3 regions of the Sporosarcina sp. Y1011 genome follow, and region 1 is predicted to be linked to each of the others. Evidence: predicted binding sites of a transcription regulator. Region 1 holds the regulator's gene; each other region holds the start of a gene.

Region 1 (9,988 bases):
AGATTCAAAAAGTAGATGGTAAATTCGTCTACATTGCACCCGTTGAGTTTTCTGGCTTTTTTAAATGGCTAAATGCGGATACAACTCCGGGTTATTTCACGATGAGCGCGACGGATTCAGCAGATAATCCTAAATTTGTGGAAGCAGAAATGGCTTACACGCCATCGTCATTCTTCCATAAGCAAGTTGAGCGTCATATACGGATGAAAATGCCGAACCTCATCTTTTATGGAGATGTACAACTCGAAATTGATGATGAAGGAAAGCCGCATTATATACGTTCATACGGTGAATTCATCAGCGCACGTAATGGTTTTGACGTAAAGGGAATTGTAGTCGTTGATCCTGAGAGTGGTAGTGTGAAGAAATATTCGCTAAAAGATGTTCCAGAATATATTGATGGCGCTGTTTCACCTGAAGCTGTCAGTTTGCAGAACAGCTATTTCGGTAACTATATCCATGGTTTCTGGAATTCAATCATTGGGAAGAAAGACGTTAAACTACCGTCTGATGAAGGAACAGAGGCGAATGTCAGTCCAATCTTCGATGAAGATGGCCATATGTATTACTTCACCGATTTCACTAGCCCGAAAGAAGGCGTCGATTCGATGCTAGGCTATGCGTTGACTGACGGGAGAACAGGTATAGCCACATATTATACAGGTAATCTAGAAGAGTCCTATATGGATTCTCAAGGAGCACTTCAAATCATAGAAAAGAAATTCATAGAAAAGAAATGGTCGGGAGAAATGCCAGTCTTGTATAACTTCTACGGAGAAGCTAGCTGGTTGACACCGGTACTCGATTCAAATGGATTCCTACAAAATTACTTCATCGTATCAGCAGCGAATCCGGAGATTTCGGTCTACGGAAATACGCCAAATGAAGCGTTAAAGTTATATAAAACAGCTCTTCAACGCGGAAGTAGCAGTGTGGATGGCAGTTCAGGCGCCGAAGAGGCGAAGGTGGCGGTAACTGTCGTGCGTGTCTTTAAAGAACGCGTTGGCGACTTTACACTGATTTCATTTTTAGCGGAGGATGGACGTAACTTCATCGTTTCTTCTGAAACTGTGCCGCTTGCCATTTATATTCAAGCAGGCGATAAACTTGCCGTAACGTATTTAGAAACGGGAGAACTATTCTTGCCGGTCAAAGAATTGACGAATGTTAGCGTGGAATAGAGGGTAAAGGAGTGTAAGGCTATACGCCTTGCACTCCATTTTTTTGTTTAGAGACTAAAAGAACACCTACTATGCCGATGCTAAGGGAATCCCCTCCTTCTTGGTGCATATCGATTGCAGTGCGAACAGAGAGTCCTGTACAATCAAGTCAAAGATAGTCAAAGTCAACGGCTTATTCCCCCAGTAGGAAAGAGGTGAGGACATGCGAAACATTTCCGACATTATAGAAGGATATTTGAAGGCAATAATCGAAGAGGAACAGTGTGGAACGATTGAAATTAAGCGCAATGAAGTTGCAGAAAAATTCCAATGCGTACCATCGCAGATCAACTACGTCATTAAGACCCGTTTTACAGCGGAAAGAGGATATGCAGTTGAGTCTAAGCGAGGTGGCGGTGGTTATATACGCATATTCCGCGTGCAGGCAAATTCTCGTAAAGAATTAATTGAACATATTCTAGAGGGTATCCAGTCAGGAGCCTCCTTTACAATGGCCCTGGATGTCGTCTACAGACTAATTGAGGAAGACGTTATATCTGAGCGCGAGTCAAAGCTTATTCTCGCCGCTGTCGATCGAACAACAATCCATCAGCCACTTCCCGAACGTGATATTATACGTGCACGTATTTTGCAAGCGATGCTTTTGACGCTCATTTACGAGCAGCTAAATTGATTGATAATCTAACTGATTTGAGGTGGCTTTCAATGATATGTGAAAATTGTAAAGAACGGCCCGCATCCGTCAGCATCACTCAAGAAAGCGTGGTCGGATCCATGGAACATCATTTATGTGAGAAGTGCGCCTTCCAATCACATACATTAATCTTTGATCCTAATCAGGAACCGCTGTCGATTCAACAGTTTCTATCGCACTGGTTCAGCGGTTCAGAATCATTCCAGGAACAACAGCCGGCAAGAGGGGAACAGTTGACAGGACCTGAATGTCCTTCATGCGGTTTGACGTTCCCGAAATTTCTCGATATCGGGAAGTTTGGCTGTGCGGCCTGTTACGACACGTTCCGTGAAAGCCTTCCATATGTTTTTGGGAAACTGCACAACGGACGTTCATCACATACGGGTAAAATCCCAGTGTCTTTTAATGAGCTATATGCCGTTAAAAAGAAGATTGATGAGATTCGGGTCAAAATGAAAGATGCTGTAGAAGCCGAACGTTTTGAAGAAGCAGCAGAATTACGTGACGAAGCGAATACACTCAAGCAACACCTTTCACATGGAGGTGAAGAAAACGATGTCAATTGAAAAGTTCATGCGTAATGCGGTAACCACCTGGATGACAGCTTATGGAGAAAACTCAGATATCGTGTTGTCTACGCGGGTTCGGCTTGCACGTAATTTAACAGGCTATCGTTTTCCAATCGCCATCACGGAAGAAGAGGCTATGGCGGTTGACAGGGCGGTTACAGGCGTCTTGCTTGATGCTGTAGAAAACGGGTATACCTACACCAAGATGTCGGAACTTCCAGCACTGGAACGACAAGTGCTCGTTGAGAAGCATTTAATCAGTCCGCAACTTGCATCACCTAATAGGCACGGGGCTGTCTTGCTTTCGGATGATGAGACGGTGAGTGTCATGGTCAATGAAGAAGACCATATTCGGATCCAATGCATCTGTCCAGGGCTTCAGCTGGAGGATGCATACAAACAGGCAGACCAAGTAGATGATTATTTGGAAAAAGAACTACCATACGCGTTTGATGAGGATTTCGGTTTTTTGACAAGTTGTCCGTCAAATACGGGAACCGGCATGCGCGCATCAGTCATGATGCATTTGCCGGCACTTACCATTACCAAACAGATCGAACGTATTATTCCGGCTATTTCGCGACTTGGCATGATTGTCCGTGGAAGTTATGGAGAGGGAAGCGAAGCGCCAGGCAATATCTATCAAGTGTCAAATCAGACAACGCTTGGTAAAACGGAGCAGGAGATATTGGAAGACCTCAGGAACATTACATCTCGCCTGATTGCTCATGAACGGAAGTCACGGGAGTTGTTACTTGCAAAGTCACGGATTTCACTTGAGAACAGGCTATTTCGTTCGCTCGGAACAATCAGCTATGCACGTCTGTTACCGTCAGGAGAAGCCGCTCGATGTCTGTCCGACGTTAGGCTCGGAATCGATTTAGGTATTATCCAGGACGTTGATGTGTCGATCTTAAATGAGTTGATGATATTTATGCAACCGGGTTTTTTGCAGCAATATGCAAGTACGGAGTTATCCCAGGAAGAACGGGATATCTTCAGGGCAAAATTGTTCCGCGAACGGCTTAACGTGGAAAGAACAGTGCCGCCGGTTGAAAAAGAAGCGGAAGAGTGAGCAACTATTTTGCACATTATCTAAGGTTTCTGTATAGTCAGGTCAAAGATAGTCAAAGTCAATTTCTCTAATAAAGGAGTTCTGACGTTACCAGTTGAATACGTATAATTAGGATGGTTGTTTTATCGCTCCATTCTAATATTTATAATTCAATTGAGTAATGTACGAGTATTTGGGGAATTGATTGTATATATATAGATAGAAGGAGAGGACTGATTATGATGTTTAACCGATTTACACAGCGTGCACAGAAAGTATTGCAACTTGCACAGGAAGAGGCAATTCGAATGAAACACGAGTCCATCGGCACAGAACATATTTTGCTAGGGCTAATCCGTGAAGGCGGGGGTATTGCCGCGAAAGCACTTGAAGCGATTGGTGTGAACTTTGAAACAATCGTACAAGGCGTGGAAAAACTTGTCGGAGCCGGAACAAAGGATGTCGGTCCCATCGTTCACTACACACCTAGAGCAAAAAAAGTTATTGAATTATCCGTAGATGAATCACGCAAACTTGGCCATTCCTATATCGGTACGGAACATATTTTGCTTGCACTTATTCGTGAAGGTGAAGGCGTTGCAGCGCGAGTATTGAATAATTCCGGCGTTAGCTTGAACAAAGCGCGTCAGCAAGTACTTCAACTGCTGGGAAGCAATGACAGTTCAGCAACAGGTCAAGGGGTCTCTAATTCTGCCGCAACACCAACGTTAGATAGTTTGGCACGTGATTTAACAGAAGTGGCACGTGAAGGCTTGCTAGATCCGGTTATCGGACGTAGCAAAGAAATCACACGTGTTATTGAAGTATTGGCACGCCGGACGAAAAACAATCCGGTACTAATCGGTGAACCGGGTGTCGGTAAGACAGCAATTGCGGAAGGGCTTGCGCAGCAAGTCATTAACAACGAAGTACCTGAAATCCTTCGCGACAAGCGTGTTATGACGCTTGATATGGGAACTGTTGTCGCAGGTACGAAATACCGTGGTGAATTTGAAGATCGCATGAAAAAAGTAATGGAAGAGATTCGCCAGGCAGGCAATATCATCCTGTTCATCGATGAATTGCATACATTAATTGGAGCAGGAGGAGCGGAAGGTGCAATCGATGCATCTAATATCCTGAAACCGTCGCTCGCACGCGGTGAATTACAATGTATTGGTGCAACGACACTGGACGAATACCGTAAATATATTGAAAAAGATGCAGCGCTTGAACGACGTTTCCAACCGATTCAAGTCGATGAGCCAACTGTTGATGAAACAATCCAGATTCTATACGGATTGCGTGACCGTTATGAAGCGCATCACCGTGTGAAAATTACGGATGCCTCAATTGAAGCGGCTGCAAAAATGTCGGATCGCTATATTTCCGACAGATTCCTTCCGGATAAAGCAATTGACTTAATTGACGAAGCGGGCTCGAAGGTTCGCCTACGTTCATATACAACACCACCGAACTTGAAAGAGCTCGAATCGAAACTAGAAGCAATTCGTTCTGAGAAGAATGCGGCTGTACAAAGTCAAGAATTCGAAAAAGCAGCATCTTTCCGTGATAAAGAACAGAAGATGAAAGAAGAACTTGAAACAACGAAAACTGACTGGAAAGAAAAGCAAGGTCAAAAGGAATCCGAAGTAACAGTTGAAGATATCGCTGAAGTTGTAGCGATGTGGACGGGAATACCTGTCTCTAAAATTGCAGAAGCGGAATCCGCCAAATTGCTCAATATGGAAGAAATGCTCCATGAACGTGTTATCGGTCAAGGTGAAGCAGTTACAGCTATTTCCCGGGCAATACGCCGAGCGCGTGCAGGTTTGAAAGATCCTAAGCGTCCAATCGGTTCGTTCATATTCCTCGGTCCTACAGGTGTCGGGAAGACGGAACTTGCAAGAGCGCTTGCAGAAGTCATGTTCGGTGACGAAGACGCAATGATCCGCGTCGACATGTCCGAGTATATGGAAAAACATTCGACATCACGACTTGTCGGTTCACCTCCAGGTTATGTAGGCTATGAAGAAGGCGGACAGTTAACAGAGAAAGTTCGACGTAAACCCTACTCAGTAGTCCTGTTGGATGAAATCGAAAAAGCGCACCCGGATGTATTTAACATACTACTGCAAGTACTGGAAGATGGAAGATTGACGGATTCAAAAGGACGCACAGTCGATTTCCGTAATACGGTTATTATTATGACGTCCAACGTAGGTGCACAAGAACTCAGGAAAAATCGTTATGTGGGCTTCAATATTGGAGACGCAGGACGTGATTACGAAGGCATGAAGTCGGCGATGCTTGAAGAGTTGAAGAAAGCTTTCCGTCCAGAGTTCCTAAATCGTGTCGATGAAATGATTGTTTTCCATTCTCTTGAAAAAGATCATTTGCGTGAAATCGTCACACTTATGTCTAATGAGTTGACTAAACGTCTTGTCGAACAAGATATCGAGCTTGCATTAACGGATGCTGCGAAATTGAAAATTGTTGACGCGGGTTACGACCCTGAGTACGGTGCTCGACCACTGCGCCGTGCCCTCCAGAAACACGTCGAAGACCGGTTGTCCGAGGAACTTTTAAAAGGTACAGTCCTCGTAGGTGGTAAAGTACTCGTCGATGTGGTGAATGATGAGTTTGTCGTCAAGGTTGGCAAAGATGCCGAACAAACAGAGGTCGCAGAAAAAGAAGTAGTAATCGAAAAATAAAGAGTGAATTGGAGAGCCCATCCTTAACCCGCTGTTTTGGGGGAAGATGGGCTGTCCTTTTCGTATTTGGAGGATTCCATGGCTAAAAGAAAGGTAAAATTCATGTGTAAGTCATGTGGATATGAATCGCCGAAGTGGATGGGCCGCTGTCCGGGGTGTGGTGAGTGGAACATGATGGAAGAAGAAGTTGAAGCTGCTGTCCAAAAAGGTCCGCGCGGCGCATTTCAGCATACGGATACAGTTCGTCACAAGGCGCTACCAATCAGTTCGATTGAAATGGTTGAGGAACCAAGAATCGCAACGGATCTTGAAGAGTTTAACCGCGTTCTAGGTGGTGGAATTGTCCCTGGTTCACTCATACTTATCGGTGGGGATCCGGGTATCGGAAAGTCGACACTCCTACTACAAGTATCGTCTCTCTTGGCGAATAAAGGGCAGCGTGTTCTTTACATTTCAGGGGAGGAATCAATTCGCCAAACAAAGTTACGTGCCGAGCGGTTAGGCGTAAAGTCTGACGAACTCTATATTTATGCAGAAACGGATCTTGGGTTGATTCACGAAACGATTGCAGATGTGAAACCTACATTTGTCGTTGTGGACTCAATCCAGACCGTTCATCATCCAGAAGTAGCGTCTGCGCCTGGAAGCGTATCTCAAGTACGCGAATGTACGGCTCAACTGATGCGCATCGCAAAGACGCAAAACATTGCTATTTTCCTCGTTGGCCACGTGACGAAAGACGGGCAGATAGCCGGTCCGCGACTGCTTGAGCATATGGTCGATACCGTACTCTACTTCGAAGGGGAGCGTCATCATACGTACCGGATTTTACGCAGTGTAAAAAACCGGTTTGGTTCTACAAATGAAATTGCCATATTTGAAATGTTGCAGGAGGGTTTAAAAGAAGTACTAAATCCATCCGAGCTGTTCCTTCGGGAAAGATCTCAAGGAGGGGCTGGCTCAACAGTCGTCGCATCTATGGAAGGAACAAGACCGATTCTTGTGGAAATCCAAGCGCTCGTGACGCCTTCAAGCTTTAATTACCCGAAGCGCATGGCAACAGGGCTCGACCAAAACCGTGTCCAATTGCTGATGGCTGTACTTGAGAAACGTATGGGGATGCTCCTGCAAGCACAGGATGCATATATTAAAGTAGCGGGTGGGGTGAAGCTGGATGAACCGGCGATTGACCTAGCTGTACTCGTTAGCATCGTCTCCAGCTACCGCGACGTAGCGGCAGGGCTATCCGACTGCTTTATTGGCGAAGTTGGCTTAACGGGGGAAGTACGCCGGGTATCCAGGGTCGAACAGCGCGTATCGGAAGCAGCAAAACTTGGTTTCGAACGCGCAATCATTCCTGAATCGAACCTTGGCGGCTGGGATTACCCGAAAGGCATCCGTGTGATAGGTGTAGAAACAGTCAGTGATGCATTGAAAATCGCTTTCACAGATTGAATGAAGGACAGGGCTGTAATTATGGCAGTTCTGTCACTTCTCTTTTGAAATAAACGGAAAAAGAGAAACTTTCAATTGTCCTAAAGAGTCCTATTACAACAGAGGTGAGAGCTACTCCTGCCTATGCTTATCAAAGCGTTTTGGCGTGAAAACATGTATAATTAATAACTGAAGGAGGTGGTTCATATGTTGAAAAAAGTAGTTCAAGTTACATTCCTGCTTATTGGAGGAACACTGGGTGTATTATTTTTACCGCATTTATTCGCCTTATTTTCTTTCTCCCAGAGTCTATGGATTGATAATCCATACGTTTCCGCAATCCTTGGAGCAGCAATTTTTTACGTGCTCGGTCTTTTCTTAGTGGAACCAATTGTCAATTTCATCAAATGGATGGAAGAACTTTTACTGAAAGCACCAGTTTTTGATTTAATATTTGGTACAATCGGCCTCGTCGTGGGTTTAAGTGTCGCGTTCCTTGTCAGTTTTGGTTTGGGCAGTATCCAAATACCAATCATTACATCGGTTCTTCCGATTCTATTATCAATCATTCTCGGCTATTTAGGTTTTCAGGTTGGGTTTAAGAAGCGGGAAGAAATTATCAATACGCTACAATCTACAAAGAACAGTGGACTCAAAAAGAAAGAAGTGGAGGATGCATCCACTCAAACAAAAGGGAAGCACTACAAGATATTGGATACCAGCGTTATTATAGATGGTCGGATTGCTGATATTTCGGAGACAGGTTTTCTCGAAGGTGTGTTAGTTGTGCCCCAGTTCGTATTAACAGAGCTTCAGCATATTGCGGATTCTTCAGACACGTTAAAACGGACGAAAGGCAGACGCGGACTTGACGTATTGAAGCGCATGCAAAACGATGACGGTCCATCTATTCAAATTACTGACGAAGATTTCGCTGGTGTTCCCGAAGTCGATATGAAGCTTGTGCATTTGGCTAAGAGTATGGGTGGACTCGTAGTAACAAACGATTTCAATTTGAATAAAGTCGCAGATTTGCACGGTGTTTCAGTTCTAAACATCAACGATCTTGCGAATGCGGTGAAGCCGGTTGTTATTCCGGGTGAAGACATGCATGTCGTGATTGTTAAAGACGGTAAAGAACAGAACCAGGGTGTTGCCTACTTGGATGACGGTACAATGATTGTCGTTGAAGATGGGAAATTCCATATTGGTAATGCCATCGATGTCGTTGTAACAAGTGTGTTGCAGACGTCGGCGGGAAGAATGATTTTTGCTAAATTGAAAAGTGGTAAACCTTAAAAACTAAATTGAGCATGACGAACTCATAAAAAAGGGATGGAAATCGTGAACTATACAGTGATGATGCCGGCAGCCGGAAGTGGTCAACGGATGGATGCCGGATTCAATAAATTATTTTTGAAACTGGATGATAAACCAATTCTTATCCATACACTACAAGTGTTTGAAGGAGATCCGGCGTGTGTTGGGGTTATTCTTGCTGTAAAGCCTGAAGAGCGTGCTCAAATTCAATCCATGCTCGACCAATTCGCTATTAACAAAGTTACAGCTTTAGTAGATGGTGGGGGGGAGCGGCAAGACAGTGTAGCGGCATGTATCCGTGCACATGACGGGGGTGGTATTGTCCTCGTTCATGATGCTGCCAGGCCATTTATCCGACATAGCGTTATTAATGAGCTTGTCAAAGTAGCGGAGAAGCACGGGGCGGCGATTGCTGGCGTACGGGCAAAAGATACAATGAAGTATGTTGAATTGGGTGTTGTCGAAGGCACAGTGGATCGTGAGAAGTTGTGGGTCATTCAGACTCCCCAGGCATTCCGCTATGAGTTGCTGAAACTGGCATCCGAACAAGCACAAGCAGAGGGTTTTCTAGGCACGGATGAATCGATGCTCGTCGAACGCCTTGGCGAACCGATACTTATTGTAGAAAGTACCTATGATAATGTGAAGATGACAACGCAAGAGGACCTTGTTTTTGGAGAGGTTTTATTGAAAAAAAGTAGGAGGTTTTTTAAATGATTAGAGTAGGACAAGGTTTTGATGTGCATAAGTTTGAAACGGGGCGTCCGCTTATCATCGGTGGTGTTCTAATTCCGCATGACAGAGGGCTGACAGGTCATTCTGATGCGGATGTACTTCTACATACAATTACCGATGCAGCGCTTGGTGCAATTGGTGAAGGGGATATCGGAAGGCATTTTCCGGATACGGATGCGGAATTTAAAGACGCTGATTCGGCAGTGTTGTTAGAAAAGATTTGGACACTTGTAGAAGAAAAAGGTTATAAACTCGGCAACATTGACTGTACGATTATTGCACAAAAG
Region 2 (9,988 bases), on a different contig from region 1:
AACTGCCACTTCGTCCATGATACGTCCGACTTTCCCATCTGGAAGCGCGCCTTCCAATCCATATCCCACTGATAGGTAAAAATGGCGGTTACCGTCTGAATTTTTTTCAGTTGTAACAACGAGCAAAGCCCCATTATTTTTTTCACTATCGCCTAATTGAAATTCTCTTAGCTTCTCCACTGCATACTCTTCGACAGGTTCATCCCCAATGCTCGGGAGGATTAATACTGCGAGTTCCGCTGTTGTCGCATTATATAATTGGATGCCTAATTGCTCAAGCTCCGCTGCCTGATCAGCAGATAGCACATTCGCTGAATCTTGTATGACCGGAACAGCGGCATCAGCCGATAATGCCGCAAAGTTTAGCGATGTGAATACAATTAGACATGCCGTCGCCAGTAAGCGGACAGCTTTATGAATCATTCCGAGTCATCTCCAAAATCGACTTCAGGTGCTTCATTTGCAGCCGCATCGGCTTTAAAGTATTCTTTTTCATCATATCCAAAGATGGATGCGACAATTTTTCCTGGGAACCTTTTTACTTGTCTATTGTAATTGGATACTACATCATTGTAATCTTTACGTGCCACGCCAAGTCTGTTTTCAGTTCCTGATAATTCATCCATCAGTTGTCTGAAGTTTTCATTGGCTTTCAAGTCAGGGTAGTTTTCCACGACGACTAGAAGACGGCTGATGGCACCGGATAATTCTGTATCGGCTGCTGCCTGGTCTTCCGGCCCTCGTGCACCTGCAAGTTTTTCACGAGATTCGGCTATATCACTGATAATTTCTTTTTCATGGCTTGCGAATCCTTTAACCGTATTGACCAAGTTCGGAATCAAATCAAGTCTCCGTTGTAATTGGTTATCGACTTGTGCATATGCCGAGTCCACATCTTCTTCAAGATTGACGAATTTGTTGTAACTTGGAACCAGTATCATAGCGAGTATTGCAAGTATAATTCCAATTACCACAATCGGACCTAAAATCTTCTTCATTTTTTCACTCCTATTCATTATTTACTCTTATTTACCCTGTTCCATAACGTATTGAAACTTTTTCCTACACTCCTATATACTCCATCTCCCTACGAAAAGATTCACCTAATATTGAAAAGCCGCAAAAAAGTATACGTACGCTTTTACTAAGCATACGTATACTTTTTTTGGATATTATAATTGTGTACAGTTTTTATCAACTATGTAAAGGAAACTTCTGCATCTCCTCGTTGCATAAAAGAGAGATTAGCAAGACCACTCAATGAGGTTGAAGCCATCTCTCATTTTTAAAAAAAGTTAGATTTACATTACGATTCTGGCCGCGGTTTCGTGGGATCTTCTTTCGGCGGTGGAACACTAGTTAACTCAGCTAATTTCATTAAATAATACGTTTCTTCACGCGCCATATGGTCGGCCATTAAAGGCGTGAGCGTTCCGAGCGTTTCCTTTTTAAGCTCCATCTCTTCTAATTCTTTAAGGAAGTTTTTAAATATCTTCATTTCTAAGTTAACGTCATTGTGGAACCTTTCTAATGCAGGGAACTTCATCACATTCGCGCGTAAGAAACCAGCCATTTCAATTGCTTTCAAATAAAAGGCATCCCAGTCTTTTTTGAAATTACGACTTTTATTTTTGAGCTGTGCCTCAACTGTGTCCAAATTTGAGTCTAGCGCCCCTGCGTGACCCGCAGCATCCAGTAACCATAAGAGATCGTGATGGAGCGGGTGAACAGCTGGTGGCATCTGTCCTCTTTCAAGACATGAAAACAATCGAATGGCTTCCTCTACTTCATTGACCATATGGTTGATAAAGGACGGAGATAAAGAAATTTTTATATTTCCAATTAAATGTTCTTGAATCAAAAACAACTTAAATGTACGAATCTCTTCACTGGCTATCTTTGATTGTATTAAGACTGCTTGTAGTAATCGTACATCTAAAGACTGTCTTGAATTGTTAAGCAGTTCGTCAAATTGTGTAATATAGTGACTGGCTGTCTTAATTTTATCGATTTCAGTTGGTGCCAATGAATTTTGAATGAAACGAGCGTGATCTCCCAATATTTGAAGCCAAAAGTGAAGTTCAAACACTGCTTCTTCTTCAATTGTTCTCGGCAAAAAATCCCCTCCATTTATCTTTACTTTCATTTGTATGAGGCAGTAGGTTTTATTATGAAAACCACGAAACTAATTCCAATTCACCATATCATTCTTGGAACAACCCAAAAGAACCTTGTCATTTTGAATAAATTTTCTTAAGTAACACATAATAAAAGTAGGAAATAAAAATAAAGGGAGTGCTTTTGTGGGAATAATGGATGGAAACCCGAAAAATGAGCCGATGCATTATGGAGAAGTAGTTGGAACGTGGGCCTATCTTGGCGCAAATAATGGGCTAATTAGTGGTTATGAATTATTTATTAATCACGCAGGTGATAAAGACCTCATTAAACTTCTACATGAGGCCATCAAAATGATGAAAAATGAAAACGATGACCTGTTAAAGTTATTGAAAGTCAATGGAGTCACCCCACCCCCTTCGTTACCTCAACGTCCTAATGCAAGTGCCGAGGAAATTCCAGTGGGCGCAAAGTTTTCGGATTTAGAAATCAGTGCGACTGTTTCCATTAATGTTGGACAAGGACTTGTATCATGCAGTGAAGTTATGGGGCAATGCCTTCGAGAAGACATCGCAGTAATGTTTGGTAAATACCATACAGAAAGAGCTTTTTTCGGTGCAAAGATGCTGCGTCTAAATAAGGAGAAGGGTTGGCTTGTCTATCCACCACTTCATAAAAGTAAAGCTGAATAAATGAAACCCAAATTCAAAAAGGCGATGGTCATTGGACCATTGCCTTTTTGTTATACATTTACACGTCTATCGATTAGCCATTTATACGCATAAAATGCTGTCGAGACGGGCTTGTAAACTGCACTTTTCACCGGACTATTTCCGGCCCGCTTTCGGCGAATTAATCATGGCAATTTCACCGAGAGGGCAAGTGTTGTGATTAAGCGCCTGTCGCGTTCCTACAATAGTTAAGTGAAAACTGCAGTTGCTTGAGAAGATAAGAATAGATGAGCTTCTATAGAGAATGCAAGTGCCCGAAGATGCAATTTCGGGCACTATAGCACGTTGTAAATTGCATTCTCTGCTAACTTTTCAAGAAAGTAACGCTTCCTTATAATGTAAATAGAGACAACATAGTAGAAGGTACGAGCGGTCAAAATTGTATCTTTGACCGCCTCTCTCCTATAAGTTGCGATTTACTCTTTCGTCCCGAAAAGCTTCGGTACTACTTGTACCAGTGTCTTTGGAGAGCGACGAATGAACAACCACCATACGATTACCGAAAAAAATAATTAGGGATGCGACGAATTCGCATCCCTAATTATTAAGACATCTCGATAACGGTATAGAAGTCATTCAATTTAAAGCGATTTAAAAGCAACTATACAAATAGCACTTAGTGTTTGATCAAATTATTTTCTAGTTATTTTGTTAATCAATAGGTAATAAACTTACACGCATTTCTCCGTTTTAAAAAACCTTTTTACGATCGCGTTCATCTTTTAACATTTCAACAGCTTCTCTGAATCGTAAGGAGTGAATGTTTTCTCTCTCCCTTAAAAATGCCAATGAATCATTGATGAGTGGATCATCTGAAACGTCAATCAGCCATTGATAGGTTGCTCGAGCTTTTTCTTCCGCTGCAATATCTTCATACAAATCGGCAATTGGATCGCCTTTCGCTTGGATATACGTTGCGGTAAACGGTACACCGCCCGCATTTTCATAGAAGAGAGCATGTCCGTGGTTAACAAAATGCGCGCCTAGTCCAGCTTCGACAAGTTGTTCAGGTGTAGCATCTTTCGTTAATTTATACATCATTGTCGCAAGCATTTCTAAATGTGAGAATTCTTCCGTTGCGATGTCATTCAAAAGACCTATCACCTTACCTGGAACCGTATAACGTTGATTCATATATCGGAGCGCAGCCGCAAGTTCCCCGTCTGCACCTCCGTATTGCTCCATCACGTACTTCGCAAGTGTTGGATTACACGTACCTACCTCAACCGGATACAACAGTTTTTTCTCATAGACCCACATAGCTAATCTCCCTTCTCATCGTTGCCATGGCCATGGTTCTTGATTCCAGCGCCAGCCGATTTCAATAGCCTGTTTGGATGGAATAGATGTCAGAGATAAGGGTCCGTATTTATTTTCATATTGGCACCGAACTTTAGCAGCTTCCTTAATTGCTTCCCGCCACTGATCTAGCGCTTCAGCGTCATCTGGATGGGTATCAGTGTACAACGTTAATTCGACGACGACAAAGTCTGCCTGCTGCACCATCAACATCATATGGCGTTCTTCTTCAAACGCGTTCATGAAATTCCCTCTTCCCGTGAGAACCCATCGTCAAACGCGGGCCAAAGCGTTCCGCGACGCAGTGCTTCTGCAGGAGAATACTGAGGAAGGCCAGGCTGCTGAAAACTCGTAAAAATCTGCGGAGGTAACACGAAAGTCTTTACCAGTATAGGCGGACATGGATCAAGCGGGGAAACGAACGGTTTATAACTTCCCCGAAACATCGGACGTTCCAATTTCATCACTCCTCGAAATATTGTATGAAGAGAACGTTATTTTGCTACTATTGCTTTTGTTTAGCTAAAGGTAAAGCCAATGTAAAGATTAGAATAAGTAAGCAGAAAATAACTCCGAACAAAGTGATTATTAGCCAATCCAAATAAACACTCCTTTGTCTTCAGGAAATACGCCCAGTGACACTTAGTATATGTAGGTAAACGAATTTTGTTAAAAAGGAATTGAAGTAACTGTGAGAATCTAAAACTTTGATCAAAACAAAAAGTTAGGCAAAAATCGCCTTCCTTTTTCTATTTCAAATATGCGCCGCTTGTTCTTCGCTCCAAAAAGATAAGAACTCTATTTGAGATGCATAGTAAGCGCGTTATTGGAGATTCTAAAGTTAATTAATGACTAAATGGTTTCACTTCAAAGCTTGATAACATTTGAAATTACAATAGGAGGTTCTACAATAATGACAAATCAAAACATGAACACGAATGCAAGTGCTGACAAGAAAAAGAAAGATCCAACTACTTTTACAGCCTATGGAGATCCTGTAAAGGCCTCTTCACCTACTATTAATAATGATTTTAAGAAAGCAACTTCCACAATTGCTGAAAGTACTCAGAATGGAAATAGTCGAAAAGATTAAAAACTCCATACCATCTGTATTTGCAAAATCAGCAATAGCTGATGAATTTGCTTTTATCATAATTTAACTTTTAACGATAAACTTTTCTCGTACGAGCTATTTCTTCGTGTTCCAAGTGACCGCACACCGTCTGGGCTATTAATTTCACAACTGATTACGTTTCCATTATTAGGTACTTTACATTGCAAAGGTGGCGGCAAGTCCTTAAACTTCGAAACACTAGAACGGATTGTAAACGCCATGAAGACGCTCGGACGCAACGGTAAGCTGTACGGAATAAACGATATTCTGACGATTGAATAATAAGAATAACCGAAAAAGGCTACGCTTGATGGCGCGGCTCTTTTTATGTCGTGCGATATCCGCATGGCTAAACGAAAAAAGCCTGTGCTTGATTGCACTAGGCTTTCCGCTCCTTATATATGAATCCATTTAATGTCGTACCTTATTCTTTCGCTAACTTTTTTGCGTGCGTGTCGTAATACTCCACCACCACATCCACTTCGACTTCCGGCTCTACTTCCGGTGTAAATAGCCATATGACAAATAATACGCCAAACGTGCCACCCCATACCACTACCCAACGCTTGTACCACATTTTCAATAAAATAACCCCCAACGAAATTTTATTTTGGCACTATTCTGATTATACACACTTCCAAATATTTCCGCTATAGCGAAAAAACTATATTAATAGGGAATTTGGGCAGCCGGGTTTTCGACTATTCGCCCAATCGCTTTATTGACTTCCGCTAATAGCGACGCGTTCACTGTTTTTAGACAAGGAAAAAACCCCCATTCAAAATACGTATTTTCTACGTAAATGAAAGGAGGTTAGCGGAGGTCGCGTAGTGCTTGCGACCAATAACGTTGTTGCAACGTCACTTTAAATGCCCTCGGCGAGAATCGAACTCACATCTTAAGCTTCGGAGGCTCACGTGCTATCCGTTGCACCACGAGGGCGTTGCCTTATTAAATAATGTTGTGTTGTAACAGTCAAGACTAAGTATACTAGTGCGGCAACACGATTGCAATGCTTATTTTAAAGCGTTATATTTGACCTTCGTTGACCATACTATGTATGATAAAGTTACAGTTGAAACGATATCTAGTTTCAATAGACCTACAATCTATCCACCTTGAAGGAGGAAATGGAATGAATCTAATACCTACAGTAATTGAACAGACTAGCCGTGGTGAACGTGCTTACGACATCTATTCCCGTCTATTGAAAGACCGTATTATCATGCTCGGAAGTGGAATCGATGACAACGTTGCGAACTCTATCGTTGCTCAACTTCTATTCCTAGAAGCTGAAGATCCAGATAAGGACATTTCCATTTATATCAACAGTCCTGGAGGAAGCGTTACAGCTGGAATGGCAATTTTTGATACGATGCAATTCATCAAACCTGACATTCAAACAATCTGCATAGGAATGGCTGCATCAATGGGATCGTTCCTACTCGCTGCCGGTACTAAAGGTAAACGCTATGCGCTTCCTAATGCTGAAGTTATGATCCACCAACCACTTGGAGGAGCACAAGGACAAGCAACAGAAATTGAAATTGCTGCTAAGCATATCTTATTCATTCGCGAAAAACTGAACTTGATTCTTTCAGAGCGTACTGGGCAACCGGTCGAAGTTATCGCGAAAGATACGGATCGCGACAACTTCATGACAGCTGAACGTGCAAAAGAATATGGCTTAATTGACCATATCATCACACGCAGTGATATGAAAGACGCACCTAAAACAAAATAATTAGTTAGAAAGCCGATTTTCCATTTTTGGAGAATCGGCTTTTTTTTTACTTAACTGGTGATTTCACGGTGAGACACGAATCTTCTTCCCGATACCAAAGCTTTTTTCTGAAAAGAAAAAAACCGCTTCTACATGTCTTCAGACAGCAGTAACGGCGAGTTATATCAATTTTCGTTTCCAACCAGATTGACAAGTGATTCTAAAGCTTGTTCTTCGTCATTTCCTTCTGCAATTAGTGTTACGCTTGTTCCTCGTGCAATGGCAAGACTCATAATCCCCATTATACTTTTCGCATTCACTTGACGTTCGTCTTTTTTCAAAAATATATCCGCCATAAATCGATTTGCCTCTTGAACAAAAAGGGCTGCTTGCCGTGCTTGTAACCCCGTTTTCATCTTCACTTCAACTGTTCTTTCTGCCATGACAGTATCTACTCCTCTCTTGGTCCGACATCGGATTCACCGACTGCCGAGTCCACCACTGCGAAGGTTTTCCGCAATTTCTTCTATTTTTCTTAAACGATGGTTTACACCTGACTTGCTCACCATTCCGCCCGTAACTAATTCTCCGAGCTCTTTTAAAGTGATATCCTGATTGTCCACCCGAAGTCTTGCGATTTCTTGTAGTCTTTCAGGTAGTTCCGCAAGGCCGATTGTTCTTTCGATGAACTTTATATTTTCAACTTGGCGCTGTGCAGCTCCTATCGTTTTGTTCATATTCGCTGTTTCACAATTCACAAGACGATTCACACTGTTCCGCATATCCCGTATAATCCGTACATCTTCAAACTTCATTAAGGAAACATGCGCACCGACAATACTTAGAAAATCCGAAATTTTTTCGGCTTCCTTTAAATACGCGATATATCCTTTTTTACGTTCAATGGATTTTGCATTCAAATGGTATTTGTTCATCAGATCGACTAGGTCTTCACTGTGTTCTTTATAGATTGAAAAGATTTCAAGATGATAGGAAGACGTTTCCGGATTATTAACGGAACCACCTGCTAGAAAAGCACCTCGTAAATAAGCGCGTTGACAGCATCTCTTTTTCACCAATTCCTTTGCAACCTCATTTTTGAATTGAAACGTACCCGTCAAGATGTAAAGATCTTCAAGAAGATCTTTCGCACCGTTTCGAATTCGACAAATATAAACATTATTCTTTTTCAAACGCATTTTTTTTCGGACGAGCAGTTCCACTTTATATGGATACAACCTTTTCAAATTTGAATAAAGCCGTCTGGCTATAGCGGCATTTTCAGTTTGCACATCTAGACTCAACTGCTTATTGGAAAAGGATAGTGCCCCATTCATCCTGATGAATGCTGCGACTTCTGCTTTTGTACAACAATCATCTGCTTCTATCTGTGTCATTTCTTTCTTTGTTTCTGATGCAAAAGACATGATTCTTCCCCTTTCTCGGCGACAATCAGGTCTGTTCCGTTTTTATCCCATTTTCCATATAATCGATAATCCATTTAGCAACCTTTTCAGAGTCATGTATTATATTACCCTCATAGAGTAGGCCGATGTCTTTTACTACAATATTCGGGACAAGTCGTTGCAACGATTCAATGTCATTTTCGACAGGCCAAGGTGGTCCAGTCAATTTCTTGCCTTGTTGCAACGATGGAAGTACTGTGCCATTTAATAATACTGTATCAATAAATGCTTCGCCTGCATGATCATACAGTGCCTGGACATGCTCTGAGGCTGTATAGCGATAGGTCTCACCTGCTTGCGTTGCCAAGTTACTAATGTATACCTTTTTCGCTTTACACCCCAATACTGCTTTACGTATCGCCTGAACAAGTAATGTCGGTAAGATACTCGTATATAAGCTGCCCGGACCAATAATGATAAGATCAGCCGCTTTAATTGCCTCAATTGTTTCAGGTAACGGTTCAACTTCTTGAGGTGATAGATATACCCTTCGAATTTTCCGTTCGTATACAGGTATTTTCGATTCGCCTGTCACGATTGTACCGTCTTCAAGTTCTGCATGCAATGTGATTCGTTGATTTGCAGCAGGCAATACTTTCCCTTTTATGTTAAGTACCCGACTCATTTGCTCAACAGCACGGGCGAAGTCACCAGTGATATCCGTCATTGCGGCCAACATTAGATTCCCAAGGGAATGGCCTTTTAAATCTTCTGATATTGAGAAGCGATACTCGAACATTTCCTCAATAAGTGGTTCAACATCTGAAAGCGCTGCCATTACTTTCCGGATATCGCCTGGAGGTGGGATATCGTATTCATCCAAAAGCCTGCCCGAACTCCCGCCATCATCAGCGACAGTGACGACCGCCGTTAAATCGACAGGATGATATTTCAATCCGCGTAATAACGTTGACAATCCGGTTCCGCCACCGAAGACCACCACTTTTTTTATATGCTTCGATTTCGGCATAGCGTCAATCCTTTCTTTTTTCAATATCCCTATGCGTAATGAGTGTCCGATACTCCTCTTTGAACCGTGTTCCGAAAAACTCGGCGAGTGTAACAGAACGGTGCTGCCCCCCGGTACAACCGAATGCAATGACAACTTGTGATTTTCCTTCATTTTTATATTGTGGGATCAGAAACTTAAATAAATCTGTCAATTTTTCAATTAGCATCTGTGTATCGTTCCACTTCAGTACATAGTCGTAGACTTCTTTCTCTAGACCGGTTTTCGGTTTTAAGTCCTCGATATAAAAGGGATTTGGTAGGAAACGTACATCAAACACGACATCTGCATCAATCGGCATTCCGTGCTTAAAGCCGAATGACAGGAAATTCAATGTAAAACCTAAATCTTCCTTAGAGGAGAATTCAGACATGATTTTTTCCCGTAATTCTCTAGGCTTTAATCCTGTCGTATTGAATATTGAACGAGCACGTCCTTTCATCTCAGTCAATAGTAGCCGTTCCTTTTTAATACCGGTTAGTGGTAATCCACCTTCCGATAGCGGATGCGAGCGTCTTGACTCTTTAT
Region 3 (9,988 bases), on a different contig from region 1:
TTCGCTAAACGATTGAAGGAATTAAACGAAGGTAAGCTGAAACCTTTACCAGAGGCAATTATTAAAGAGAATGTGTTTTTCTTGAAAATAATGGCGGATCACTCAAAATTCATCGGCCATCTGCTAGATCCTTCGGAAAGAAAACTTGTCAATCAAGCACGCGAGTTTAGCAATGATTTCGACCAACTTCTTTACCAAGCACAGGATTTAGATCATATGCGCCCTCAGTCAGAAACACAACCACTTTTAGAACAATTTCTAGACCAAAATCGTGTTTCTGTCGTATCGTTACGCGATTTCAAAAAGACAGCACGTGATTTAATTGAAGCCTGCAAAATAAAGAGCAATATACCCGCCCTTCTTGCCGACCATGTATACCGTGAAGCGGATCACTTCCTTCAAATTATTGATGCATTCGATGAGCATCTTACGACACAACAATCTTAACGCCTTACTATGTATTAAATAATGCTTGTCACACAATCTAACATTCGACTTCAATTCAACTACCCCCACCTATGACTTCTGTATAGATCGGGGTATTTATCGTTCCACTGTATAGTCAACAATTATTGGCATACTAAGTTATTCCTTCCTTAGTCAAATAGTTGAGTAATTTATCTTAAACAAAAAAACTGTCAACCAAATCCGTTTGGTTGACAGTTTTTTATTAAATAAAGTTACACTATGTTAACGACAATCTCTTCCTCTACGAGATCGACACGGACTTTTTCAACATGCTCTTCTAAAATAATATCTGTTAATGGATCTTCGATTTTATCTTGAATGACTCTGCGAAGTGGTCGAGCTCCGAATCGTTTATCGTAGCCTAGTTTGACCAATGCTTGTTTTACTTCTTGGGAAATCGTGATATCAATATTATTTTCTTCGATTGTTACTTGTAAGTCAACAAGCATTAATTCCACGATTTCGAGTAGATTTCCCTCTGTTAATTCGTTAAATGAAACAATTGCATCGAAACGATTGAGAAATTCAGGTTTGAAATAATCGCCTAACATTTCTAGCATCGTAACGGATTCATGTACTGTTTTATTGAAACCGACGCTCACTTTTTTGTCGCCTGTTCCAGCGTTACTTGTCATAATAATGACCGTATCTTTGAAACTGACTGTCCGACCATGTGAATCTGTTAAGCGGCCATCCTCCATAATCTGAAGGAACATATTTTGAACGTCTGGATGCGCTTTTTCGATTTCGTCAAGGAGTAAAATTGAATACGGATTCCGGCGTATTTGTTCTGTTAATTGACCAGCGTCTTCATGCCCAACATAACCTGGAGGGGAGCCAATAATTTTAGACACCGCATGTTTCTCCATATATTCACTCATGTCGAGACGTATTAACGTCTCACGTGAACCAAATAATTCTTCTGCTAGGACTTTTGTGATTTCTGTTTTACCAACACCCGTTGGACCGACAAATAAGAAGGAGCCAATGGGACGGTTTTTCGATTTAAGTCCCGCACGGCTACGACGGATTGCTTTTGCAATTTTATCAACCGCTTCTTCTTGACCGATGACTTTTTTATTGAGATTTTCCTGAAGACCTTTCATTTTCACCTGTTCTGCCGCTTGTAGTTTTGTCACAGGAATTCCTGTTTTCTCTTCGACAATTAACTCAATATCTGCAACAGAAACTTCTATTTTTTTAGCTTCCCCATTTTGTTTCGCTTCTTCCAATTGTTTACGTAATTGAATTTCTTCATAACGTAAATTTGCCGCTTTTTCATAGTCTTCCAATTCTGCTGCTTGTTCTTTTTCTTGAATGATTTCGCCCAGACGCACTCCAAGTGAATCTGAATCCGAATTAGGGATGACGTGTACAAGGTTTAAACGTGACCCGACTTCATCCATCAAATCAATCGCTTTGTCCGGTAAAAAGCGGTCTTGAATATAACGTTGTGATAAGGTGACAAATGCTTGAATCGCTTCATCTGTATAGTGTACTTCATGGAAGTTTTCGTAACGTCCTTTTATTCCACTTAAGATTTTAATCGTATCTTCTGCCGATGGTTCCTTGACGATAATCGGTTGGAACCGACGTTCAAGTGCGGCATCTTTTTCGATTTGACGATATTCTTTCAATGTCGTTGCCCCGATGAGTTGCAAGCCTCCCCGCGCTAAGGCTGGCTTCAAAATATTACCGGCATCCATTTGCGATCCTTCTGTCGAACCCGCACCAACGAGCAGGTGAATTTCATCGATGAATAAAATAACATCTGTCCGGGCTTGAAGTTCTTCAATGAGTTGTTTCATCCGCTCTTCAAACTGACCACGAATGCCTGTATTGGTAACAAGTGAAGCAACATCTAATAAGTACACTTCTTTATTCTTTAGTTTCACCGGTACATCGCCTTCATGGATTTTTACTGCGAGCCCTTCGGCGATTGCTGTTTTACCAACTCCAGGCTCACCAATTAGCACCGGGTTGTTTTTATTTCTTCTATTTAACGTTTCAATGACGCGTTTCACCTCTTGATCGCGTCCGATGACTGGATCAATCAGTCCATTTCTTGCATCATTTGATATATTTTTACCAAGTTGGTCTAACAAACCGTTGCCGTGACCTTCTTGTGTTTGCTTTGTTTGAGTTCTTGCCTGTTGGCCGCCGTTAGCTTGGGAAAAGGGATTCGCATTATTGCTAAATGACGGCATCTTACCTGCTTGTAATTGACCTTGGATTTCTTGAAAGCATGGATGACACATATTAATGTGCATACCTTGCTGATTTACTTGAAATCTCAAACTCATCGTCGCTTCGTTTTTATCACAATGTTGACATTTCATATTCTATTCCTCCCTCAATTTTTCATTTATCTATCTTTCTTTCTTGACTTTGACTATATTTGATCTATGGACTTATTATACACTGACCTTTTTTGACTTTCAAGAAACTTGCTTGCATATCCTCGAATTTATTTAATGAAGACTACTTGTAAAATCAGCTTGGCCACATGATCTTCAATTAAAAAAACTGTCAACCAAATCCATTACCGTGGACTTGAATGACAGTTTTTTATTAGATAAACAAGCTAAGCAGTAGTACAACACCAAGACCAACGATCGAGGTCGTGAATAATAACAGACCCCAGGTTTTAAACGTATCTTTAATGGATAAGTTAAAGTACTCTTTAAACAACCAGAAGGAAGCGTCATTTACGTGAGTAATTGTATTACTTCCTGCCGCTGTTGCTAAAACCATTAATACAGGATTCACATCAAATGTATGAATTAGCGGACCCACAATCCCGGCAGCCGTAATTGCAGAAACAACACCCGTCCCCGTAGCAATACGTAACATTGCAGTAATGACCCAGGCCATAATTAATGGCGATACACTTGTATTTTCCATCATTCCTGCGATGAAGTCACCAATACCTGTATCCAAAATGATCTGTTTGAAAGCTCCACCAGCACCAACAATGAAGATAATCATCGCAATACCTTCAATAGCACCTGAGAACGAATTCATAACTTCCGGCATTGTTCTACCTCTGCGTATGCCGAATACATAAATGGCAACCAATACAGCGAGAATCATGCTAATTTCGGCACTACCAAGGAAATTAATAATTTGATAGAACATCGTTCCTTCTTCTATAAAGAAATCCAAAATCGTTGCCGATGTAATGATGATTGCTGGCAATAACGGTACAATTATACTTACAGCAAATCCAGGCATTTCATCTTCAGCAAATTCTTTCGGCTTCTTCAACATCGGTGGTACAGGACGATCCAAATTACGTAGCATTCTAGGTAAAATAATACCTGCTGCAATAACTGATGGAATGACTACGATCAGTCCCAATATGTAAACCATCCCCATGTCTGCACCATAAGCCTCAACAAGTGCAGTTGGACCAGGTTGTGGTGGGAAGATACTATGCGCCATTGTAGCCGAGGCAACCATCGTGATTCCTAAGCGTAAATACGGAATTTTTGCTTCAATTGCAATACTGATGACAAGTGGAGCCAATATGATAAACGCCACTTCATAAAATACTGAGACACCAAAAATGGCACCAACAATTAAAATTGCCCATTCAACATTCTTAACGCCAAACTTGTTCAATAAGGTAGAAGCTACCCGTTGAGCAGCACCGGAATCCACCATTAATTTACCAAGCACAGCACCCATTCCGATAATGATTGCCAAACTTCCGAGCGTTCCTCCAAAACCTGTCTTTATCGATACGACGACCATATCTAATGTTAACCCGTTTAAAATACCTACCAGTATCGCTACAATCAAAAGGGCAAGTACACTATTTAGTTTTACCACAATGTTCAAGTAAAGGAGTAGCGCTACCCCAAGAGCTACCCAAATAAGCGGTAAATAAGTTATAATCCAATCCATCTTTATTCTCCCCCCAAGTCTACTTTTAGTTTGTTCCTATAGCTTTGAATCCATTCTGTGCATGTGGACTGACATTTTAATTATTGATGTTCAGTCAAGCACAGTAACCTTGTAACCGCTTACTCCAAACCGGTTAATCATTACTTTCGATATTTGCAGATTATCATGCATAATTTAAGCGTTGCCTAGCATTACACGCCAATAGTAGATAACAACACAAATACCTCTCTTCGATAGAAAAGCTCTTAACTCTCATCTGTTTTCAGATAAATCGGTTTAGTAAACCGATTTACTTCACTTAGTATATAATGAAAGTGCTTTCAATATCAAATAAAAATTTAATTCTGCGAAATACCCTTTCCTCATGCTTGCTTCTTTTTCATTTTTACTATGTACCTAAAACTTTTTTCACTTAATATAACTTCCGGATTAAGGAAATATCAATCTACGAATTTGCGGATGAACTTGGAATTCCGTTATCGAAAGAGAGTAACTGCAAAAGAGCATCGGCAAAGTTCTCCCGATGCTCTTCTTCAATGCAATGATTCTTCTTACCGGACCCTTGACCAACCCATGAATGCCCGTCCCCTGGCTGATGAAAGTTACTCAACGTCCATTTCAATTGTTTTTTTCAATTGTTTCAAGTGACGCTTTTCATGCAATCCGACAAATAGAAACCATTGACTCAATGGAATTTGTCCAAATATCGGATGTTTGAGTGATTTATCACGGAGCACTTCTTTTGTGCTTGTTTCATACACATCTAATAAGAAGATACGTGAATCATAGAGTTCACTTTTCATTTCTATTATTGATTTATACTCTTTTGTCGGTGCTGTATACTCTGGGGCTTCCACTTTTATTAAGCGATTCGTAGACAATACTATTGGTTTTTTCATACATTTTGGACTATCGGGATTTTTAAGTTCTCTTGCAATATTAGTCGCAATCACTGTTTCCATTCTCGCTAGATGTTCGAAAATTTGTTTTGGAGACCACCCTCCATTTGAAGGTGTTTTATTGAACTGCTCATCCGTCAATGGTTCAATTGCTTTAAATAACTCTTTTCGAATAACAGTATTTTTTCCCAACACCATTTAATTTGCTCCTTTTATTACCCCGAAAAACTTTTCCGTTATTGTTACTTATCTACATTATAAGCTTTTCTATTTTTTTGCAAGTCATCATTTAATAGAGTCTCATTTAATGCCATGAATTCAGCATTCTACTTCGTCGTCCTACACCTTTTAACAAAGGTGACTGATATGCATCAAATAACGGCCACCTATCAAACGGGTGGCCGTTGAAAAAGAGGTACCTGACACTCAATTGAATGCAAATGTTTAAACGGTCGTTTCCACTTTCGATCCTATCGCTTTTTCTACCTTTGCTTTCCATACAAAATGGTCTTTTTCAACAACAATAGAGACGAATAAACTTCCGATAATTGCCCATAATGGTGCGCCAATGTTGAAGTAACTCACACCTGACATGCCTATTATTAAGGCAAAAAAAGCACCCATTTGAAATTTGCTATCTGAAAAGGCTGTTTTAAGGGAATTCATAAGAACCCCTAGCATGGCAAGTCCAGCAATTACACTAACAATTACACTCGGCATGGCAATCACAAGCGGAACGACTACAGCCGCAAACAGTCCAAAAGCCGAGAATAATCCTCCACATACAGCGGCTGCAGCATACCGACTTTCTTTTTTCCCTACTTCTTCAGCGGAACAGATCGCTGTCATCGGTCCCGCGACATTAATAGCATGAGCGCCGAAAAACGAAGCGATTACACCAAAAATTGAACCGTAAATCGCCATCGCATTATTTGGGGGCTTGTACCCTTGAGCCATTAATACACCTGACCCTTGAGCATTTTCAGTACAGATAATAAGTAACGCAAGTGGAATACCAATCGACAGTATGGCATCAAAACTAAATGCGGGTATGATCAACTGTGGAAGAATGAATGCATTCTGGATGTTCTGAATCTGAAATTCATTCGTAAAGAAGGCCAACAAAACCGCGACAAGCAAAGCTGATAAAACAGGTGGGATTTTTTTCATAAATCGTGTGGAAAGTAAAAAAACTAGAATAGCTGAACCAGCTAGTACGGGAGAAATAGTAACCGACGTGATCATTTCCGTCGAAAAACGGATCATCACGCCAACAATCATACCCATGACAATTGGAACCGGTATCCATTTCATCACTTTGTCGATTAAGCCCGACGCACCGAGAATAATTACTAGGATATGGGCAAATAGATAAGCCCCTATCGCTTCTTGGAATGAAAAATGTGTCAAAGCACCGGCAACCAATACAGCTCCAGCAATCGAATGCGCACCTGCGATCGGTTGACGATACTTTAAAGATAAATATATGCCGAGTAATCCACTAAAAAAATAAACCGCAAATATCCAACTTATGGTCTCAACATAAGTCAAGCCCCCACTTGTCGCAGCTCCAATGATAATTAAAGCAGGACCTGTACACCCAAAGATTGCCGCAACTAAGCCAGCACTGACTGTATTTACATTTAGATTCTGACGTAAATCTTTAATGTTCGTGAGTAAAAATTTTTCTTTCATGCCCCATAGCCCCCTAGATCCACTAATGCTTCTCCTAGTAATATACACTAGTTTTTTAAATATTGTGGATATTCTGATCCGAAAGATTGAAAAGTCCCAATTCAAAAACAATACTAGCTGTTTTAAAACACGAATTGAGTGATATTTAGACGCTGTTTCGATAACTGTGAATAATAGGGGTACCTAGAATGGGAATGTATATTCGAATTACAACGAAAAATAAACACTTAACAAGAGTTACCAGAAGTAGACTCTTTGTTTAGTGTCGGATTGGTCTTGTTATTCCATTAAAGTATCTTTAACAACTAGATGATGTATTACAGCAAGATTGTTCTTGCTTTTTTGGTGTTAAGTTCACACTACATACACCTGTTTCCGGTAAGTCCAGTTCCACTTTTTTTGCGGATTCATAGTCGCCCGTCAGATAAGCCACGATAGATCGCACTTGTTCATACCCAGTCGCCATTAGAAACGTTGGTGCCCGTCCATAACTCTTCATCCCCACGATATAAAAATCTTTCTCCGGCTGCCTTAATTCTTCCTCACCATGTGGACGGACGGTTCCGCAACTATGAAGATTAGGATCTATTAAAGGAGCCAATGACTCGACGCTTTCTGTAGCTGAGTCAATACGCAATCTGATTTCATTTAAGAATGTAAAGTCAGGGCGACTTCCAGTGTTAACAATCAACTCATCTATCTTATCAATAGAAAGACTTTCACCTTTAAACTCACCAAAAATTTTTAATGAATGACCTTCCATCAAAACTTTTTGAACTTGATATGGCGTATAAACTTTAACACGCCCGGAATTCACCAATTGATGAATTTTCAATCCAAGTTCCCCTCTTGCTTGGAGAGCATCTTTTTCTTCACCCCCATAAGCCTCTTCAACATTATTTTTCCGTAGAATCCAAATGATTTCATTGAAATTGCTTTCGTTGAGTTTAGTCAATTCTAAAATTGTATTGATTGCGGAGTGACCACCACCAATTACAGCTACACGTTTACCTATATATTTCTCACGGTCTTTACCGTTAATGTCGGGTATCCCATAATGAATATTATTTTGTAAAGAAATTTCTTCCTTCGTCCATACACCATCCGCGTTTACAGGGTTTGGTTGTCCCCATGTTCCTGTTGCATCGATAATCGCTTTTGCCTCAATTTGTTCAGTACTACCATTTTGATCACAGTAAAGAACAAACGGAACATTTTCACGTTTAACTGACTTCATCTTATCCAGCCCTTTTTTGCTTATAGCTAACACCTTGGTATTCAAATGAATGTACGGTTGGATTTCCGGTAAACTTGCCAATTTCTCTAAGTAATCCTCCACCAATTCCTTTCCTGTTGGTAGCTCATCAAGGGAAGGGGCGTCCCATCCATGTTTTTCAAGTAGCTCACGGGCAACTTTGTCAACATTGTATTGCCATGACGAAAATAATCGAACGTGTCCCCACTGAAGTATATGATTTCCAACGTTTGTACCAGATTCCAAAACCAGAAACTGTTCACCTGACTTAGCCAAATGTGCAGCTGCGGCTAATCCAACTGGGCCCGCACCAATAATGACGACAGGCAATGAACTCGTTTCTTTTTCGATGAGCTCGATATGCAGCGGCACAATATTTGTAGAACAACAGTTTCCATTCGTTATTTGAATATTACTTTGTTCTTTCATTTTACAGACCTCCTAAGGACAATAAAGAGCTCACTGAATGAGCTCTTTTGTATTAACAGTTATTTGGCGCACCAACCATGACGAGTCCGGATTGCTCACCTTCAGTTTCAAAATCCAATGTTAAATCACTCAGAAGCCCTAAAGCTAACGTGGAAATGGCAACCTGAATATCATTTATCAAAGAAATAGTATCTGATACCTCAGGTTGATCAAGAGATAAACCGATTTGCGGTCCACAGCAACCCTCAATGGCATAGATACGGAGTCCTTTGGCTTGCTGTTCTTCCAAAAGAGATTGAATATATTCTTTGGCTTCGTTTGTAATGTTCATTACTTTCTCTCCTTAGTTTTTATTAGTCAGCTGTAAATTGGATTCAGACCTCACATTAAATTCGGGGCATTTTTAAGCTTTAATAAAATCTTTCAAGCTTTCATAACCAATCTTCTCTTCATGCAACCATGGGATTACCGCACACTGCGGCGCTAATTCTTCATTCACTTTTTTAATCCATCGTTTTTCAGAAACCGCACGTCCTTTCAAAACAGGATCTGTAGTATCCGTTGCGTACAAACTTTGGTTAATGACCCACCACTTCGGATCAATCTGAGCACGCTTGAGGTCTTCCTGCAATCTTGCTGCTTCTAATACGGGTGTTGCTTCAGCCAATGTCACAATGACCACGCCCGTTTCTTCTGGATTTCTCAAACGTGGAAGAAGCTTCTTCACACTTTCTGGCACGTCGCCAGTCGAACGGCTCATTTCTTTGTGATAGGCTTCCGTCGAATCGAGCAATAATAATGTGTGACCAGTCGGTGCTGTATCAATCACAACGATTTCATTTTCCGACTTCTCCACCACTTCCGCAAATGCTCTGAACAAAGCAATTTCTTCTGTACATGGCGATTCTAGGTCTTCCTTCAAATACGCAAGCCCTTCTTCATCCAGTCCTACTCCTGCTGTAGAAAGCACTTCCTGCTTATATTTATCTACCTCAATTTGTGGATTAATGCTGCTAATTGTCAGATTTTCTCCCAGAACGCTACCTTCAAATGCGTATGCAAGATGCGCTGCAGGGTCTGTTGTAGTCAAATGAACACGGTGACCTTTCTCAGACAAACCGACCGCAATCGCTGATGCAATCGATGTTTTTCCAACCCCGCCTTTACCCATTGTGAAAATCACACGGATGTTTTTCGAAGAAAAATCATCAATCACTTTGTTTAGGCCAGGAAGTTGAATCGGATCAGTGCTGAGACTATCGTCTTCAAATACAGTGATCGTGTAAGAGCTAAATAAGTGCCGAAGGTTGTCAACTCCGGTTAGTGAATACGA

Evidence for each region. Region 1 encodes CtsR, which represses protease genes until heat stress. Its sites were predicted from a motif close to ATGGTCAATAAAGGTCAAACA; they were not measured.
Region 2: a site for CtsR is predicted at 6,295-6,315, ahead of clpP (ATP-dependent Clp endopeptidase proteolytic subunit ClpP). Genes of this name have one in related genera too.
Region 3: a site for CtsR is predicted at 2,887-2,907, ahead of AC25Y5_RS10805 (ATP-dependent Clp protease ATP-binding subunit). Genes of this name have one in related genera too.

Annotation. Positions count from the first base shown of each region.
Region 1 is NZ_JBYHFP010000005.1:138,941-148,928, reverse strand. Features, by position in the region: gene AC25Y5_RS08725 (hypothetical protein) at 1-1,181, shown strand, start outside; gene AC25Y5_RS08720 (CtsR family transcriptional regulator) at 1,384-1,854, shown strand; gene AC25Y5_RS08715 (UvrB/UvrC motif-containing protein) at 1,887-2,441, shown strand; gene mcsB (protein-arginine kinase McsB) at 2,431-3,519, shown strand; gene AC25Y5_RS08705 (ATP-dependent Clp protease ATP-binding subunit) at 3,738-6,212, shown strand; gene radA (DNA repair protein RadA) at 6,291-7,667, shown strand; gene AC25Y5_RS08695 (PIN/TRAM domain-containing protein) at 7,854-8,945, shown strand; gene ispD (2-C-methyl-D-erythritol 4-phosphate cytidylyltransferase) at 8,991-9,683, shown strand; gene ispF (2-C-methyl-D-erythritol 2,4-cyclodiphosphate synthase) at 9,680-9,988, shown strand, end outside.
Region 2 is NZ_JBYHFP010000014.1:53,312-63,299, forward strand. Features, by position in the region: gene AC25Y5_RS14190 (TPM domain-containing protein) at 1-423, opposite strand, end outside; gene AC25Y5_RS14195 (LemA family protein) at 420-998, opposite strand; gene AC25Y5_RS14200 (DUF2935 domain-containing protein) at 1,307-2,116, opposite strand; gene AC25Y5_RS14205 (DUF3231 family protein) at 2,304-2,810, shown strand; gene AC25Y5_RS14210 (manganese catalase family protein) at 3,540-4,109, opposite strand; gene AC25Y5_RS14215 (spore coat protein CotJB) at 4,125-4,364, opposite strand; gene AC25Y5_RS14220 (spore coat associated protein CotJA) at 4,388-4,594, opposite strand; gene AC25Y5_RS14225 (hypothetical protein) at 5,062-5,241, shown strand; gene AC25Y5_RS14230 (hypothetical protein) at 5,298-5,642, opposite strand; gene AC25Y5_RS14235 (hypothetical protein) at 5,687-5,845, opposite strand; tRNA gene AC25Y5_RS14240 (tRNA-Arg) at 6,133-6,204, opposite strand; gene clpP (ATP-dependent Clp endopeptidase proteolytic subunit ClpP) at 6,398-7,006, shown strand; gene AC25Y5_RS14250 (HPr family phosphocarrier protein) at 7,171-7,428, opposite strand; gene whiA (DNA-binding protein WhiA) at 7,465-8,412, opposite strand; gene AC25Y5_RS14260 (gluconeogenesis factor YvcK family protein) at 8,438-9,421, opposite strand; gene rapZ (RNase adapter RapZ) at 9,426-9,988, opposite strand, start outside.
Region 3 is NZ_JBYHFP010000007.1:91,108-101,095, forward strand. Features, by position in the region: gene AC25Y5_RS10800 (DUF2935 domain-containing protein) at 1-447, shown strand, start outside; gene AC25Y5_RS10805 (ATP-dependent Clp protease ATP-binding subunit) at 681-2,807, opposite strand; gene AC25Y5_RS10810 (gluconate:H+ symporter) at 3,040-4,377, opposite strand; gene AC25Y5_RS10815 (DinB family protein) at 4,980-5,474, opposite strand; gene AC25Y5_RS10820 (benzoate/H(+) symporter BenE family transporter) at 5,721-6,971, opposite strand; gene AC25Y5_RS10825 (NAD(P)-binding domain-containing protein) at 7,270-8,655, opposite strand; gene AC25Y5_RS10830 (iron-sulfur cluster biosynthesis family protein) at 8,708-8,986, opposite strand; gene arsA (arsenical pump-driving ATPase) at 9,059-9,988, opposite strand, start outside.